2 regions of the Pantoea sp. ABR1s genome follow, and region 1 is predicted to be linked to the other one. Evidence: predicted binding sites of a transcription regulator. Region 1 holds the regulator's gene; the other holds the start of a gene.
What was found. Region 1 encodes Fur, which represses iron uptake genes when iron is present. Its sites were predicted from a motif close to ATAATAATGAGAACNACTATCAA; they were not measured.
Positions count from the first base shown of each region.

Region 2: exbB (tol-pal system-associated acyl-CoA thioesterase) is a predicted target of Fur. The motif match lies at 1,578-1,600, and genes of this name have one in related genera.

Region 1 covers NZ_CM173823.1:2,960,832-2,968,523, forward strand. The annotation lists gene ybfF (esterase) at 1-434, shown strand, start outside; gene ybfE (LexA regulated protein) at 603-878, shown strand; gene fldA (flavodoxin FldA) at 1,011-1,541, shown strand; gene fur (ferric iron uptake transcriptional regulator) at 1,890-2,333, shown strand; gene ACXKZD_RS13975 (hypothetical protein) at 2,405-2,800, opposite strand; gene glnS (glutamine--tRNA ligase) at 3,036-4,703, opposite strand; gene nagE (N-acetylglucosamine-specific PTS transporter subunit IIBC) at 4,856-6,883, opposite strand; gene nagB (glucosamine-6-phosphate deaminase) at 7,212-7,692, shown strand, end outside.
Region 2 covers NZ_CM173823.1:669,639-677,330, reverse strand. The annotation lists gene ACXKZD_RS03265 (MFS transporter) at 1-106, opposite strand, end outside; gene exbD (TonB system transport protein ExbD) at 342-764, opposite strand; gene exbB (tol-pal system-associated acyl-CoA thioesterase) at 771-1,493, opposite strand; gene ACXKZD_RS03250 (TRAP transporter substrate-binding protein) at 1,846-2,817, shown strand; gene ACXKZD_RS03245 (TRAP transporter small permease) at 2,866-3,372, shown strand; gene ACXKZD_RS03240 (TRAP transporter large permease) at 3,387-4,673, shown strand; gene metC (cystathionine beta-lyase) at 4,809-5,999, shown strand; gene ACXKZD_RS03230 (DedA family protein) at 6,210-6,872, shown strand; gene ACXKZD_RS03225 (AraC family transcriptional regulator) at 6,905-7,692, opposite strand, start outside.

The sequences.
Region 1 (7,692 bases):
TGATCGATATCGCCCCGGTGGATTACCAGACGCGCCGTCATGACCAGATATTTGCCGGCATTCGTGCCGTCACCGATGCGGGCGTCTCATCCCGCAGCGAGGCGGCGAAGGTCATGCGAACGCTGATCGAGGAAGAAGGGGTGGTCCAGTTCCTGCTGAAATCCTTCCAGGAGGGGGAGTGGCGCTTCAACGTTCCGGTGCTGTGGGATAACTACACCACGATCTCTGGCTGGCAGCCGGTTCCCGCCTGGAATCACCCGGCGCTGTTTATTCGCGGCGGCGACTCCAGCTACCTGGATAACAGCTATCGCGATGCGTTGCTGCAGCAGTTCCCGGCTGCTCAGGCGCATGTGATCGGTGGCGCAGGACACTGGGTTCATGCAGAGAAACCCGATGCCGTTTTGCGCAGTGTCCGTCGCTTTTTTGCGCTTTAAAAGCAAATAGATGGCGGCAAAGGTTTAGGATTGGCGTCCGGCGTAAGCGTGAAGTATGATGGCGCGCTAAAATTTTGCCGCGGGTCAGTTTTGCTGCGGCAATGGCCAATAATTTATAATCTGCGCGGTGAGTGTCTGGCGCCCGCCCCCATTCAGTTTTACTAAGCCATGGCAAAAGAACAGACTGACCGCACGACGCTCGATCTCTTTGCTGATGAGCGCCGCCCTGGTCGACCCAAAACCAGTCCGCTTTCGCGTGATGAACAGCTGCGCATTAACAAGCGCAATCAACTGAAACGTGACAAAGGACGCGGACTTCGTCGTGTCGAACTGAAAATGAACAGTGACGCCGTCGATGCACTCAATACGCTGGCAGAACAGCGCAATCTCAGCCGTAGCGAACTGATTGAACAGATGCTACTGGCACAGCTCAAACTGGATTAATGCGGGCAAATCGCACGCAGAGGCAAATGTCGGGGCTTTAACCGTTCACCGGTTTTCTCTCGTCTGCTATTATTCGCTGAAATGTGCTGCGGCACACATCTCATCATCAGGATTTAAGAGGTTATTTTACTCATGGCACTCGTAGGCATCTTCTTCGGCAGCGATACCGGCAATACCGAAAACATTGCAAAAATGATCCAGAAACAGCTGGGTACAGATGTTGCAGAAGTCCATGACATCGCAAAAAGCACAAAAGAAGATCTGGAAGCGTTTGATATCCTGCTGCTGGGTATTCCGACCTGGTACTACGGCGAAGCGCAGTGCGACTGGGATGACTTTTTCCCGACGCTGGAAGAGATCGATTTTAACGGCAAGCTGGTTGCGCTGTTTGGCTGTGGCGACCAGGAAGATTACGCAGAGTATTTCTGTGATGCCATGGGCACGATTCGCGACATTATCGAACCGCACGGTGCCGTGATTGTCGGACACTGGCCAACTGAAGGCTATCACTTCGAAGCTTCGAAAGGCCTGGCCGATGACACCCACTTCCTGGGCCTGGCCATTGACGAAGATCGCCAGCCTGAGCTGACCAGCCAGCGTGTTGACCAATGGGTTAAGCAGATTTTTGATGAACTGCAGCTGAAAGAGATCATCGAAGCCTGATCCTGCCCGACTCAATGTGAGCGCCAGCTCACATTGAGGCAATGAAAATGCCTATAGAAATAATAGCCACATTTTTTTAACTTTCTCCGTTTAATCTGTAGAATACCCGCATCGATCTTCCGCTTATTTTCTCAGGCGGCAAGACTAAGTGATGTGCTAACAGACCTCTGTCAGAATCTTCCCCGGCCCGGTGACGAATCCCCAATAGCCCATGATGATTCAGACACGCCCTCTGGTTTTCATTTCATCGCTTCAGTTCTATAATGAGACGCAAATGAGAATGAGCACAGATCGACATTCAAGGCGATAAGCCACAAAAGTGAATATTAGTAACAGGACAAAATCCGCATGACTGACAACAACACCGCATTAAAGAAGGCTGGCCTGAAAGTAACGCTGCCCAGACTGAAAATTCTGGAAGTGCTTCAGGAACCTGAGTGCCATCACGTCAGTGCGGAAGATTTGTATAAACGCCTGATCGACATTGGCGAAGAGATTGGCCTGGCGACCGTTTACCGTGTTCTGAACCAGTTTGATGATGCCGGTATTGTGACTCGTCACAACTTTGAAGGCGGCAAGTCTGTCTTCGAACTGACGCAGCAGCATCACCACGATCACCTGATCTGCCTGGATTGCGGCAAGGTTATCGAGTTCAGCGACGAATCGATTGAAACGCGTCAGCGTGAAATCGCGACCCGCCATGGCATCAAGCTGACCAACCACAGCCTCTATCTCTATGGACACTGTACGCTGGGCGATTGCCGTGAAGACGAAACGCTGCACGACCAGTAACGCTGGCGCGGCCTGAAATAAAAAAACCGGTGAATTCACCGGTTTTTTTTCGTCTGTTTTCTGCCCTCACCTCACGCGACCAGCGTCTCCTGCAGATAGCGCCAGCGTGGAATGGAGCTGCTGCAATCCAGAATGGCCAGCGAAATGCGGCTCTGGTTATTGCCGTTCATCATCTGCATTTCGCGATACTGTACGACGATCTCTTTTTCATGATGAGAGAGAATGACATGTTCACAGGTGGCAATGCGCATCCCTTCCCGCTGCCCTTGTAATTGCTGAAAAAGATCCTCGACCTCGTTCAGATTGTACTCTTTGCCCTTTGGGGTCACCATGCGAAATTCAGGATGAAAATAGGACATCAGCAGCTGGAAACTGTCATCAGATCCGGCTGGCTGATTAAAAATACGTTCAATGAGCTGATGTAAAACGACGACACTGTGTTTGGCTTCCTGGGCGAGAACTGTCATTTTTTTTCCTTCTGTAACCCGCTTTGCAACCTCTGAGAGCGGATAGCCTACCTGAAAGCTGACAATTCACATCCTGAAATTGATTAATTTTTTTAAACTCAGATTACTCCCACAAGGCGGTATTGAACCGGTTGTGGTTAGTGCAGAATAAACGTCGGCGATGGTAAAAATCGGGGCAATAAAAAAGGGCGATAAATCACCCTTTTGTCATTTTATGAGGTCAGCCCCAAAAAATTTATTCGCCCGTTTTGGTCCAGGTATCACGAAGACCGACGGTGCGGTTAAACACCAGTTGCGTCGGTTTCGAGTAAACGCTGTCGGCGCAGAAATAACCTTCACGTTCAAACTGAAACGGTGTTGTTGGTTCCACATCGCGCAGGCTGGGTTCAACAAAGCCGTTTTTGATGGTCAGTGACTCAGGATTAATGACCGCCAGGAAATCCTCTGCAGCAGCCGGGTTTGGCACACTGAACAGACGGTCATACAGGCGGAACTCAGCTGGCTGCGCGTGATCCGCAGAAACCCAGTGAATCACGCCTTTGACTTTGCGGCCATCGGCTGGATCTTTGCTCAGCGTATCAACATCGCTGGTGCAGTAGATGCAGGTAATGTTGCCCGCTTCATCTTTGGCGACCCGCTCAGCACGAATCACATAGGCGTTACGCAGGCGGACTTCTTTGCCCAGCACCAGACGCTTATATTGTTTGTTCGCCTCTTCACGGAAATCCGCGCGATCGATCCAGATCTCGCGGCTGAACGGCACTTCACGCGTGCCCATCTCCGGTTTACCCGGATGATTTGGCATGGTGACGATTTCGCTATGGCCTGCTGGCAGGTTTTCGATCACCACTTTAAGCGGATCTAAAACCGCCATGGCGCGGGGCGCATTCTCGTTGAGATCATCGCGGATACAGGACTCCAGCGAGGCCATCTCCACGATGTTATCCTGCTTGGTCACGCCAATACGACGACAGAACTCACGGATAGAAGCGGCGGTGTAACCACGGCGACGCAGACCTGAAACGGTCAGCATGCGCGGATCGTCCCACCCTTCTACGTGCTTCTCGGTCACCAGCTGAGTGAGTTTACGTTTCGACATCACCGCATACTCCAGATTCAGGCGCGAGAATTCATACTGACGCGGATGAACCGGAATAGTGATGTTGTCCAGCACCCAGTCATAGAGACGGCGGTTGTCCTGAAACTCCAGCGTACAGAGCGAGTGCGTAATGCCTTCCAGCGCATCGGAGATGCAGTGGGTAAAGTCATACATCGGGTAGATGCACCACTTATTGCCGGTCTGGTGGTGTTCCGCGAACTTGATGCGGTAAAGCACCGGATCGCGCATCACGATGAAATTAGAGGCCATGTCGATTTTGGCGCGCAGACAGGCGGTGCCTTCGGCAAACTCACCGTTTCGCATCTTCTCAAACAGCGCCAGATTCTCTTCCACGCTGCGATCGCGATAAGGGCTGTTTTTACCCGGCTCTTTCAGGGTGCCGCGATATTCACGAATCTCATCCGGACTCAGTTCATCAACGTAGGCCAGTCCTTTGGAAATCAGCTCGATGGCATAGTTGTAGAGCTGATCGAAATAGTTTGATGAGTAACAGACCTCACCGCTCCACTCAAAACCCAGCCACTGAACGTCACGCTTGATGGATTCAACGAATTCCATATCCTCTTTAACCGGATTGGTATCGTCGAAACGCAGGTTGCATTGCCCCTGATAGTCCTGGGCGATGCCAAAATTCAGACAGATCGATTTCGCATGACCAATATGCAGATAGCCATTGGGCTCCGGCGGAAAACGGGTATGCACGCTGCTGTGCTTACCGCTCGCCAAATCTTCGTCAATGATCTGACGAATAAAGTTAGTTGGGCGGGCTTCAGCCTCACTCATCTCAAAAATCCTCAATACGAATAACGGGTGATTTGTACCACGAAGTAACGGAGTATGATCCACAAAGCGTCTGAGGGAAACAACCGTTTGTTAAGCCTTTAAAACAAAAAAGGCAGGAATCGCTTCCTGCCTGTGGGGTTCTGTTGCGGGGATTAGCCTTTCACTTCATACAGCGGGGTTTCCCCTGCTATTACCTGACCCTGTGCCAGTAAAGTCAGACCGGCGAAATCGTCGCTGTTGCTGACCACGACCGGACTCACCATTGAGCGGGCATTGGCGTTAAGGAATTCAAGGTCCATCTCCAGTACTCGCTGACCGGCGACCACGCTGGCCCCCTCTTCAACCAGACGGGTAAAGCCTTTACCTTCCAGCGCCACGGTATCCAGCCCCATGTGCACCACAATCTCCACGCCATTGTCGGTTTCCAGACAGAAGGCATGATTGGTGTTAAAGATTTTCACCAGCGTACCGGCAATCGGTGCCACTACCCATTTGTCGCTGGGCTTGATCGCCAGACCGTCGCCCACCGCTTTGCTGGCAAAGGCTTCATCCGGCACATCATCCAGCGCCACGACTTCACCGCTGACCGGCGCCAGCAGCGTGGCGATGACCTGCTTCTCACTGTTCAGCACCGCCTGCGGTTTAACGTCCGGCTCGGCCGGCGCACTGCTGGTAGCCGCTGCAGCGACCGGACCTTTGGTCAGCACTTTTTTCATGGCCGAGGCGATGCTTTCTGCCTGGGTACCCACGATGATCTGTACGCTCTGTTTGTTAAGACGGATCACACCGGACGCGCCAAGACGCTTAGCAACCGCCTCATTCACCTGCGCCGAGTCATTCACGTTAAGACGCAGACGGGTGATACAGGCATCGATGCTGGTTAAGTTAGCTGAACCACCAATCGCCCCAATGTAGCGGCGCGCCAGTGACTCTGTGGCACTTTCACCGCTATCCGTTTTATCAACGTTAACGTCATAACCATCAGTTTCATCACCATCAACCGCCAGCTCGCGGCCCGGCGTCATCAGGTTGAATTTTTTGATGGTAAAGCGGAACACCACATAATAGATAACGAAGAAGACCAGACCCTGCGGGATCAGCATGTACCAGTGTGTCGCCAGCGGATTACGGGTCGACAGCACCATATCCACCAGCCCGGCGCTGAAACCAAATCCGGCAATCCAGTGCATGCTGGCAGCGATGAAGACAGAAATACCGGTCAGGACGGCGTGGATCAGATAAAGCACGGGTGCCACGAACATGAAGGAGAACTCCAGCGGTTCGGTAATACCCGTAAAGAAGGCAGCAAACGCCGCGGCCAGCATGATACTACCCACTTTGACGCGGTTCTCAGGACGCGCACAGTGGTAGATAGCCAGCGCAGCACCCGGCAGACCAAACATCATGATCGGGAAGAAGCCCGCCTGATAACGACCGGTGATGCCGACTGTTGCCGAGCCATCAGCCAGTGACTGTGCACCGCCAAGGAATTTAGGAATGTCATTAATGCCCGCAACATCGAACCAGAACACCGAGTTCAGGGCGTGATGCAGACCGACCGGAATCAGCAGGCGGTTAAAGAAGGCGTAGATACCGGCACCGGCAGAGCCGAGCTTCTGGATATGTTCACCAAAGCCCACCAGACCGTTAAAGATAACCGGCCAGATATACATCAGGATAAAGGCGACCAGGATCATCAGGAACGAGACCAGAATCGGCACCAGTCGCCGTCCGCTGAAGAAGGAGAGTGCTTTCGGCAGCTCGACGTGGCTGAAGCGGTTATAGACCTCCGCCGACAGGATACCGACCAGAATACCGACAAACTGGTTATTAATTTTGCCAAATGCCACAGGCACCTGGTCAACCGGCATCTTCTGTATCATCGCCACCGCGGCCGGTGAGCAGAGCGTGGTGACTACCAGGAATCCGACAAAGCCGGTCAGGGCTGCCGCACCATCTTTATCTTTCGACATGCCATACGCGACACCAATCGCAAACAGCACTGACATGTTTTCAATGATGGCAGCACCCGACTTGATCAGCAATGCCGCCAGCGCATTACCTGCGCCCCAGCTGTCTGGATCGATCCAGTAGCCCACGCCCATTAATATCGCTGCTGCTGGCAGGGTTGCTACCGGCACCATCAGTGCGCGCCCCACCTTTTGTAAGTAACCTAACATATCCCCTCCCCCCTATGAGCCTGACTTGTCGCTTTGCGCTGCTTAATGTTGTTATGTCAGCTGCAAAGATCGTTAATACACTTCATATCACGCAGCGAAGTGTAATGATAAATTAATTCGCCTCGCAAATTAAAAGCCTGGTAAATGTGATTTTTATCACTAAAAAACATCGTTTCATACGGCAACATCTGGCTATGACCGTAAACTTATTTTATGATCCGAAATATTGAATTATGCGCTGGCCATGGCGACAATGAATCATCTGTTCAGATTGGTGACTCACGCAACGGCTTAGCCATCCCCTTTCTATTTTCAATTGAGGTGAAACATGAGACTGATTCCTTTAGCGACACCAACCCAGGTGGGAAAATGGGCCGCCCGACATATTGTTAATCGTATCAATGCGTTTAACCCGACGGCGGATAAACCTTTTGTCCTGGGGCTGCCAACCGGCGGTACGCCACTGGAAGCGTACAAACACCTGATTGATATGCACAAAGCGGGCCAGGTCAGTTTTAAAAACGTCGTGACATTCAATATGGATGAATATGTTGGCCTGCCAAAAGAGCATCCTGAGAGCTATCACAGCTTCATGTATCGCAATTTCTTCGATCACGTTGATATTCAACCGGAAAATATCAACCTGCTGAATGGTAATGCCCCCGATATTGACGCAGAATGTCGTCAGTACGAAGAGAAAATTCGCGCGTTGGGTAAAATTCACCTGTTCATGGGCGGCGTCGGCAACGACGGTCATATCGCCTTTAACGAACCGGCTTCCTCTCTCGCTTCCCGTACCCGCATTAAAA
Region 2 (7,692 bases), 1.8 Mb from region 1:
CAAACACCATAAAATCGTACATCTCCAGGAAGTTACCACTGGTGACGGTGAAGATGGTTCGGGCGGCACTTTTCGGCGGCTTTTGTAAAGACGGGGTGTGACTCATAACGGCTTCCTGTTGTTTTTTAGCCGTTTTAGCCTGCCTGAGTCGGGATTAATGTGACCTGGCTCACCATTGCACTTTACAAATCTATGTACATAAGTAACAACTAATTAACAAGTCAGTTCGAGGAGCATAAGTGATTACCCTAGCCCTGATTTGCCTGATTTTATAGGGCTGGAGAGCAGCCATAAAAAAAGGCGACCTGAACAGTCGCCTTTTTTTTGAACCGGATAACCCGCTATTTCTTCACGGTTTCCATGCCCATCAGACCAATTTTCAGATAGCCCGCCGTGCGCAGCTTATCCATCACGCTCATCAGCGTTTCATAATCGACTGACTTGTCCGCCTGGAAGAAAATGGTGGTCTCTTTATTGCCCTGGGTCTGGTTAGTCAGCACGTTAACCAGCGACTCCGGCGTGACCTGATCGTTACCGACGTAAAGCTGCTTATCCGCTTTAATCGACAGGTAAACCGGCTTTTCCGGACGCGGCTGCGGCGCGCTGGTTGAGGCGGGCAGATTGACGCGTACGTCGACCGTGGCCAGCGGCGCGGCCACCATAAAGATGATCAGCAGAACCAGCATGACGTCGATAAACGGCGTCACGTTGATCTCATGCATTTCACCATCCGTTTCCAGATCGTCGTTTAATCGCATTGCCATAAGAACTTACCCTAAGCGCAGTTTCTGAGCCGTCGCAGGACGCGGAACATCAGTGGCGACCGTGCCCAGATCGATATCACGGCTCTGCAGCAGCATCACCTGAGCGGCGACATCACCCAGCGAGGCTTTGTAGTTGGCGATCATGCGGGCAAAGACGTTGTAGATCACCACCGCCGGAATCGCAGCGATCAGGCCAATCGCGGTTGCCAGCAGCGCTTCGGCGATACCCGGTGCAACAACCGCCAGGTTCGTTGTCTGGGTTTTAGCGATGCCGATAAAGCTGTTCATGATGCCCCATACGGTGCCGAACAGGCCGATAAACGGCGCAACCGAACCGATGGTGGCCAGGAAGCCATTGCCCCGGCCTGCATGGCGGCTGAACGCAGCGACGCGGCGCTCAAGGCGGAAACTGGTGCGATCTTTAATCCCGTTGGTATCTTCCACGCCAGCCGACAGTTCAAGCTCATTCTGCGCATCATTCAGCAGCACCACACTGTGGCTGTGACCGGTAAATGACTGGGCAATGCGGGCGGCGTCATTCAGATTGCGGGCTTCGCCCAGCGCCAGTTGCTCACGCTTCAGGCGGCGTTTAGCGGCGCTGAGTTCGGCATATTTACCGAAGAAGATCGCCCAGGTCACCACTGAGGCCAATAACAGGCCAATCATGACCACCTTTACCACGATATCGGCATGTTGATACATGCCCCAAACGGAGAGGTCCGTTTGCATCAAATCACTGGCTACCACGCTGCTTCTCCAACTTCTGATTCAGGGATGCGAGACAAGCGCGAATAATAGCAAAACGACGGCGAATTGATAGTAGTTCTCATTAGTATTTACAAAGCTGATCGCCGCCATTTACCCGCAATTGACCAGGTTTAAACACTTTTAAGAAGGATGTTTCGAAAATGTGAAGTTGCATGAAAATTTATTAAAACATCGTTTCAAAATGTGATGGCATTCATTCAATCAGCATTGCCGCATTTTACTGGCGCGCGTTTTCACTATGCTGGCTCCACACGGTTCTCTCCGGTTAGCCCCCGACGCCGGACGCCGTCCTACCTCAGCGGGAGACAAAATAATGAGAATGACGAAAACATGCCTGGCCAGTGCCCTGGCGGCGATGATGATGAGCGCCACCGCCACGGCACAGGTGATCAAAGTGGCTGAAGTCCAGCCTGCCGGTTATCCGACCGTGGTCGCCCTGCAGCACATGGGCGACAAACTCAAACAGGCCACCGATGGACGGCTGGAGATGAAGCTCTTCGCCGGTGGCGTGCTGGGGGACGAAGATCAGACGCTGCAACAGGTGCAGCTGGGCGCAATCGACATGATCCGTGTGTCGCTGGCGCCAGTCACCTCGATCGCCCCGGAAACCAGCGTGCTGACCCTGCCCTACATTTTCCGCGACATTGACCACATGCACAAAGTGCTGGATGGCGAGATAGGCCGCGAGATTGCCGACAAATTCGATAAAGATCCCAACGCCCGCATGGTGTTCCTGGGCTGGACCGATGCCGGTGAGCGCAACATGATCACCAAGAAGCCGCTGGCAAAACCGGAAGATCTGAAAGGCATGAAGATTCGGGTGCAGAACAGCGCCATCTCATTGGCGACCCTGAAAGCGATGGGCGCGAATCCGGTGGCGATGGGCGTCAGTGAAGTGTTCAGTGCGATGCAGACCGGCGTGGTCGATGGCACCGAGAACAACCCACCGACCTTTGTCGCCCATAACTATATGCCGGTGGCGAAGTACTACACCCTCAGCGGCCACTTTATCCAGCCAGAGATGATCCTGTTTTCAAAACGCGCCTGGGATCGCCTGAAACCTGAGGATCAGGCGCTACTGAAGAAGCTCGGCAAAGAGGCGCAGGATGAGGAGCGCCAGCTCTGGGCGACCTATACCGAAGAGTCGATCGCCAAAATGAAGGCGGGTGGCGTCACCTTCCAGCAGACCGACCGCGACTACTTCGTCAAAGCGACCCAGCCGGTGCGCGATCAGTTTGGCGGCAAATATCAGGATCTGATGACCCGGATCGCTGAGGTGAAATAACCCTTCCGCGCCACACTGCCGTGTGGCGTGCTTAATCAGGTATCAATTATGGCTGCTTATACACGTCTGATGGATGGGCTCTATCTGCTGTGCATGCTGATTGCCGCCGTGGCACTGATGATTATGGTGACGGTGATCCCGATCGGGATCTTCGCCCGCTACGTGATGAACGGCGCGCTCTCCTGGCCGGAACCGGTAGCCATTATCTGCATGATCATTTTTACGTTTATTGGCGCACCGGTCGGACTGCGGGCCGGAACGCATATCTGCGTTTCCATGGTCACCGATCGCCTGTCACCCGCCCGGCAACGCCTGATGCTGCGCGTCAGCGATCTGCTGATGATCATCACCTGTCTGGTGATCTTTCAGGCCAGTTACAGCCTGTGCGAAGCGATGTGGGTACAGACGCTCGCTTCATTACCGGCAGTGACTTACGGCGAGATGTATCTGCCGATTCCGATTGGCGCGATCTTCACCCTGCTGTTTGTTGTTGAGCGATTGCTGACCGGCGATCAGAGCCAGCGGCCGATTGTCACGCTGGGCGGCACCCACTAACGCGGAGCAGAAAAATGGATGCATTGATCTTGATAGGCAGTTTGCTGGTGTTGCTGATGGTGGGTTTTCCGGTCGCCTTTGCGGTGGGGCTGAGCGCCTTTATTGGCGCCTGGTGGATCGATCTGCCGCTGGAAGCGGTGGTGATTCAGGTGACCAACGGCATTAACAAATTTTCGCTGCTGACTATCCCGTTCTTTATTCTCGCGGGTGCGATTATGGCGGAGGGTGGGATTGCCCGGCGGCTGGTCAACTTCGCCTATATCTTTGTCGGCTTTATTCGCGGTGGCCTGTCGCTGGTGAACATTGTCGCCTCGACCTTCTTCGGCGCGATTTCCGGCTCATCGGTGGCGGATACCGCCTCGATTGGCTCGGTGATGATTCCGCAGATGGAGGAGAAAGGCTATCCGCGTGATTTCGCCGCCGCAGTAACCGCCAGCGGCTCAGTGCAGGCGGTGCTGACGCCACCCAGCCACAACTCGGTGATTTACTCGCTGGCGACCGGCGGCATGGTGACCATCTCCTCGCTGTTTGTTGCCGGTATCTTTCCCGGCCTGCTGCTGGGGGGCTGCCTGATGATAATGTGCCTGGGTTTTGCCCATAAACGCGGCTATCCCAAAGGAGAACGTATTCCGTTTCGTCAGGCGCTGAAAATCTTCTTCGACGCGTTCTGGGGCCTGTTTACCGTGGTGATCATTATGGGTGGCATTCTCTCCGGCATCTTTACCGCCTCGGAGTCCGCCGCGATCGCCTGTATCTGGGCCTTTTTCGTCACCATGTTTATCTACCGCGACTTTAAATGGAGCCAGCTGCATATCCTGCTGTTCCGCACCATTAAAACCGTCACCATCGTGATGGTGCTGATCGCCTTCGCGGCCGGGTTTGGCGCGGTGATGACCTTTATGCAACTGCCGACGATTATCACCGAGGCCTTTACCAGCCTCTCCGATAACAAATATGTGATCCTGATGTGTATCAACATCCTGCTACTGGTGGTGGGAACGCTGATGGATATGGCACCGCTGATCCTGATCCTGACGCCAGTGCTGTTGCCGGTCGCCACCGCGCTTGGCGTCGATCCGGTTCACTTCGGCATGATCATGCTGACCAACCTCGGGATCGGCCTGATCACCCCGCCGGTCGGTACGGTACTGTTTGTCGCCAGTGCGGTCAGTAAGCAGAAAATCGAGCAGGTGGTCAGAGCCATGCTGCCGTTTTACGGCATGCTGTTTATCGTGCTGATGCTGATTACCTATATTCCCGCCATCTCCCTCTGGTTACCGCGCCTGATGGGCGTGATGTAGCGTCGGCAAAATCGGGTCCGGTGGCGGACCCGATTTTCATCCTGCGAAGCACTCTGATAATCACCATTGAGTCTCAACCCTGCTGGTCGTTTCGTGGTAACGTGAGGGCTTAGTCAGAAGCGGCAAAGGCGACTCATGACCACCAGAAAAATTGATACCACGCTCGTCAGTGCAGGGCGCAGCAAGCGTTATACCCAGGGCTCGGTGAACAGTGTGATTCAACGGGCCTCCTCGCTGGTTTTTGATACGGTCGCGGAGAAGAAACGCGCCACCGCCGGTCGGGCAAAAGGCGAACTCTTTTATGGCCGTCGTGGCACTCTGACGCACTTTGCGCTGCAGGATGCGATGACGGAGCTGGAAGGCGGCGCAGGCTGTGTGCTCTACCCCTGCGGCGCGGCTGCCGTGGCGAACGCGATTCTGGCGTTTGTCGAGGCGGGCGACCACGTGCTGATGAGTGGCGCAGTCTATGAACCGACCCAGGATTTCTGTACTAAGATCCTGACTAAGCTGCAGGTTTCAACGGGCTGGTTCGATCACTGTATCGGCAGTGAAATCGGTGAGCTGGTGCAGCCCAATACCCGGGTCGTTTTCCTGGAATCACCGGCCTCTATCACGATGGAAGTTCAGGATATTCCGGCGATTGTGGCGGCGGTTCGCGCCAAAGCGCCCGAGGCGATCATTATGATCGACAACACCTGGGCGGCCGGTATTTTATTTGATGCGCTGGCGCACGGCATCGATATTTCGATTCAGGCGGGCACCAAATATCTGATTGGTCACAGCGATGCGATGATCGGCACGGCGGTCGCCAATGCGCGCTGTATCGATCAGCTGCGCGAGAACTCCTATCTGATGGGTCAGATGGTCGATGCCGACACAGCCTATATGGCGAGTCGGGGGCTGCGCACGCTGGGTACCCGTCTGCGTCAGCATGAAGAGAGCGCGATTCAGGTGGCAGAGTGGCTGGCAGCGCGTCCCGAAGTGGCGCGGGTTAATCACCCGGCGCTGGCGCAGAGCAAAGGTCATCAGTTCTGGCAGCGTGATTTTAACGGCAGCAGCGGCCTGTTCTCTTTTATCCTGCAGGAAAAACTCAGCGCGCCCCAGCTGGCGGAATATCTCGATCACTTCCATCATTTCAGCATGGCGTACTCCTGGGGCGGCTATGAATCGCTGATCCTGGCGAATCAGCCGGAAGAGCTGGCCGCGATTCGTCCGGCGGGTGGAGTCGACTTCACCGGTACGCTGGTGCGACTGCATATTGGTCTGGAGCACGTTGACGATCTGCTGGCTGACCTGGACGCCGGTTTTGCGCGCCTGACGCGTTAATAAACTCAGGCAAAAGATAAACAGACGCTAAACAGAAGATGAACCGGGTAGCGGCCACCCGCAGAGTTTGCCGGGCTGCTGCTCATTTATTGTTAAAATTTATCCCAGACCGTTCAGGTCATCAGTGAGGTCGCTGCATTTATTGCGCAGCGCCGCGACCGATTGCCTGAATGCAGACGGATAGTTCCTTGTGACGTGATGGAATAGCAAATGGGTGTTTTACACGAGATTGTCCACGCGCTCTGGCATCAGGATTTTGCCGCGCTGGCAAATCCGGATGTGGTGTGGGTGGTGTACGGCGTGATGTTCCTGACGCTGTTTCTGGAAAATGGGCTGTTACCCGCCTCTTTCCTGCCGGGCGACAGCCTGCTGCTGCTGGCGGGTGCGATGGTGGCAAAAGGGGTGATGGATTTTGTGCCGACGATGGTGATCCTCACCACCGCCGCCAGCCTGGGCTGCTGGCTGAGCTATCTGCAGGGTCGCTGGCTGGGGAATACCCGGCTGGTGAAGAGCTGGCTGATGCATCTGCCCGCGCAGTATCACCAGCGTGCCTGGAATATGTTTAACCGTCACGGCCTGATGGCGCTGCTGGTGGGCCGTTTTCTGGCTTTCATCCGGACGATCCTGCCGACCATGGCGGGCATTGCGGGCTTGCAGAATGGTCGCTTTCAACTGTTCAACTGGCTCAGCGGCGTGCTGTGGGTCGGCATCGTCGTGACGTTTGGCTATGGCATCAGCCAGGTGCCGTTCATCAAGCGTCATGAAGATCAGGTGATGGCGATCCTGATGATACTGCCGATGGTGTTGCTGTTTCTCGGGCTGTTTGGCAGCATTCTGGTTATCTGGAAAAAGCGTCGGCAGAAACAGGCCTGACGTCAGCGCGTAGCATCAGGATCCGCCGCCACTCAGGCGGACGGATCCGCTACCGTCTGCCGCACACGATTCACCTCTTCCCCTGGCGTCACGCCAAAATAGCGCTTAAATTCCCGCGAAAACTGTGAGGGACTTTCATAGCCAACCCGCACCGCCGCCGCACTCGCTTTCAGTCCATCGTGCAGCATCAGCAATCGCGCCTGATGCAGGCGATATCGCTTGAGATACTGCAGGGGCGACGTCTGCGTGACCGCTTTAAAGTTGTGATGAAAGGCTGAAACGCTCATGTTCACTTCCGCCGCCAGCGCATCGACGCTGAGGTTTTCCGCATAGTGATTCTCAATCCGTCGCAGGGCACGCGCGATCAGGCTGAATTGCGTCTGTCGGCTCACCAGTGAGAGCAGCGCACCACCAATCGGGCCAGTCAGCACGTAGTAGATAATCTCCCGCACGATGTGCGGCCCCAGCACCCGCGCATCGCGCGGCTGGGTCATCACATCAAGCAGCCGCTCAGCGGCACACAGCATCGGTTCCGTCAGCCACGCCGAGTGGATCCCCGAGGTCTGCGGCTGCGGCTGGAACTGATCGTCATCGCCGATTTCAATCAGCAGATCCTGCAGGCTGGCGGTATCGACATTAAGGCACAGCCCGGCAATCGGCACCTCTGGCGAGGCCCAGGTTTCGCACTCCACCGGCAGCGGCACAGTGAGCATCAGGTACTTGCTGGCGTCATACTGAAACACCGTGCTGCCGAGATAGCCGGTTTTGCTGCCCTGAAACAGGATCACAATGCCGGGCTGATACATCATCGGCGTACGGG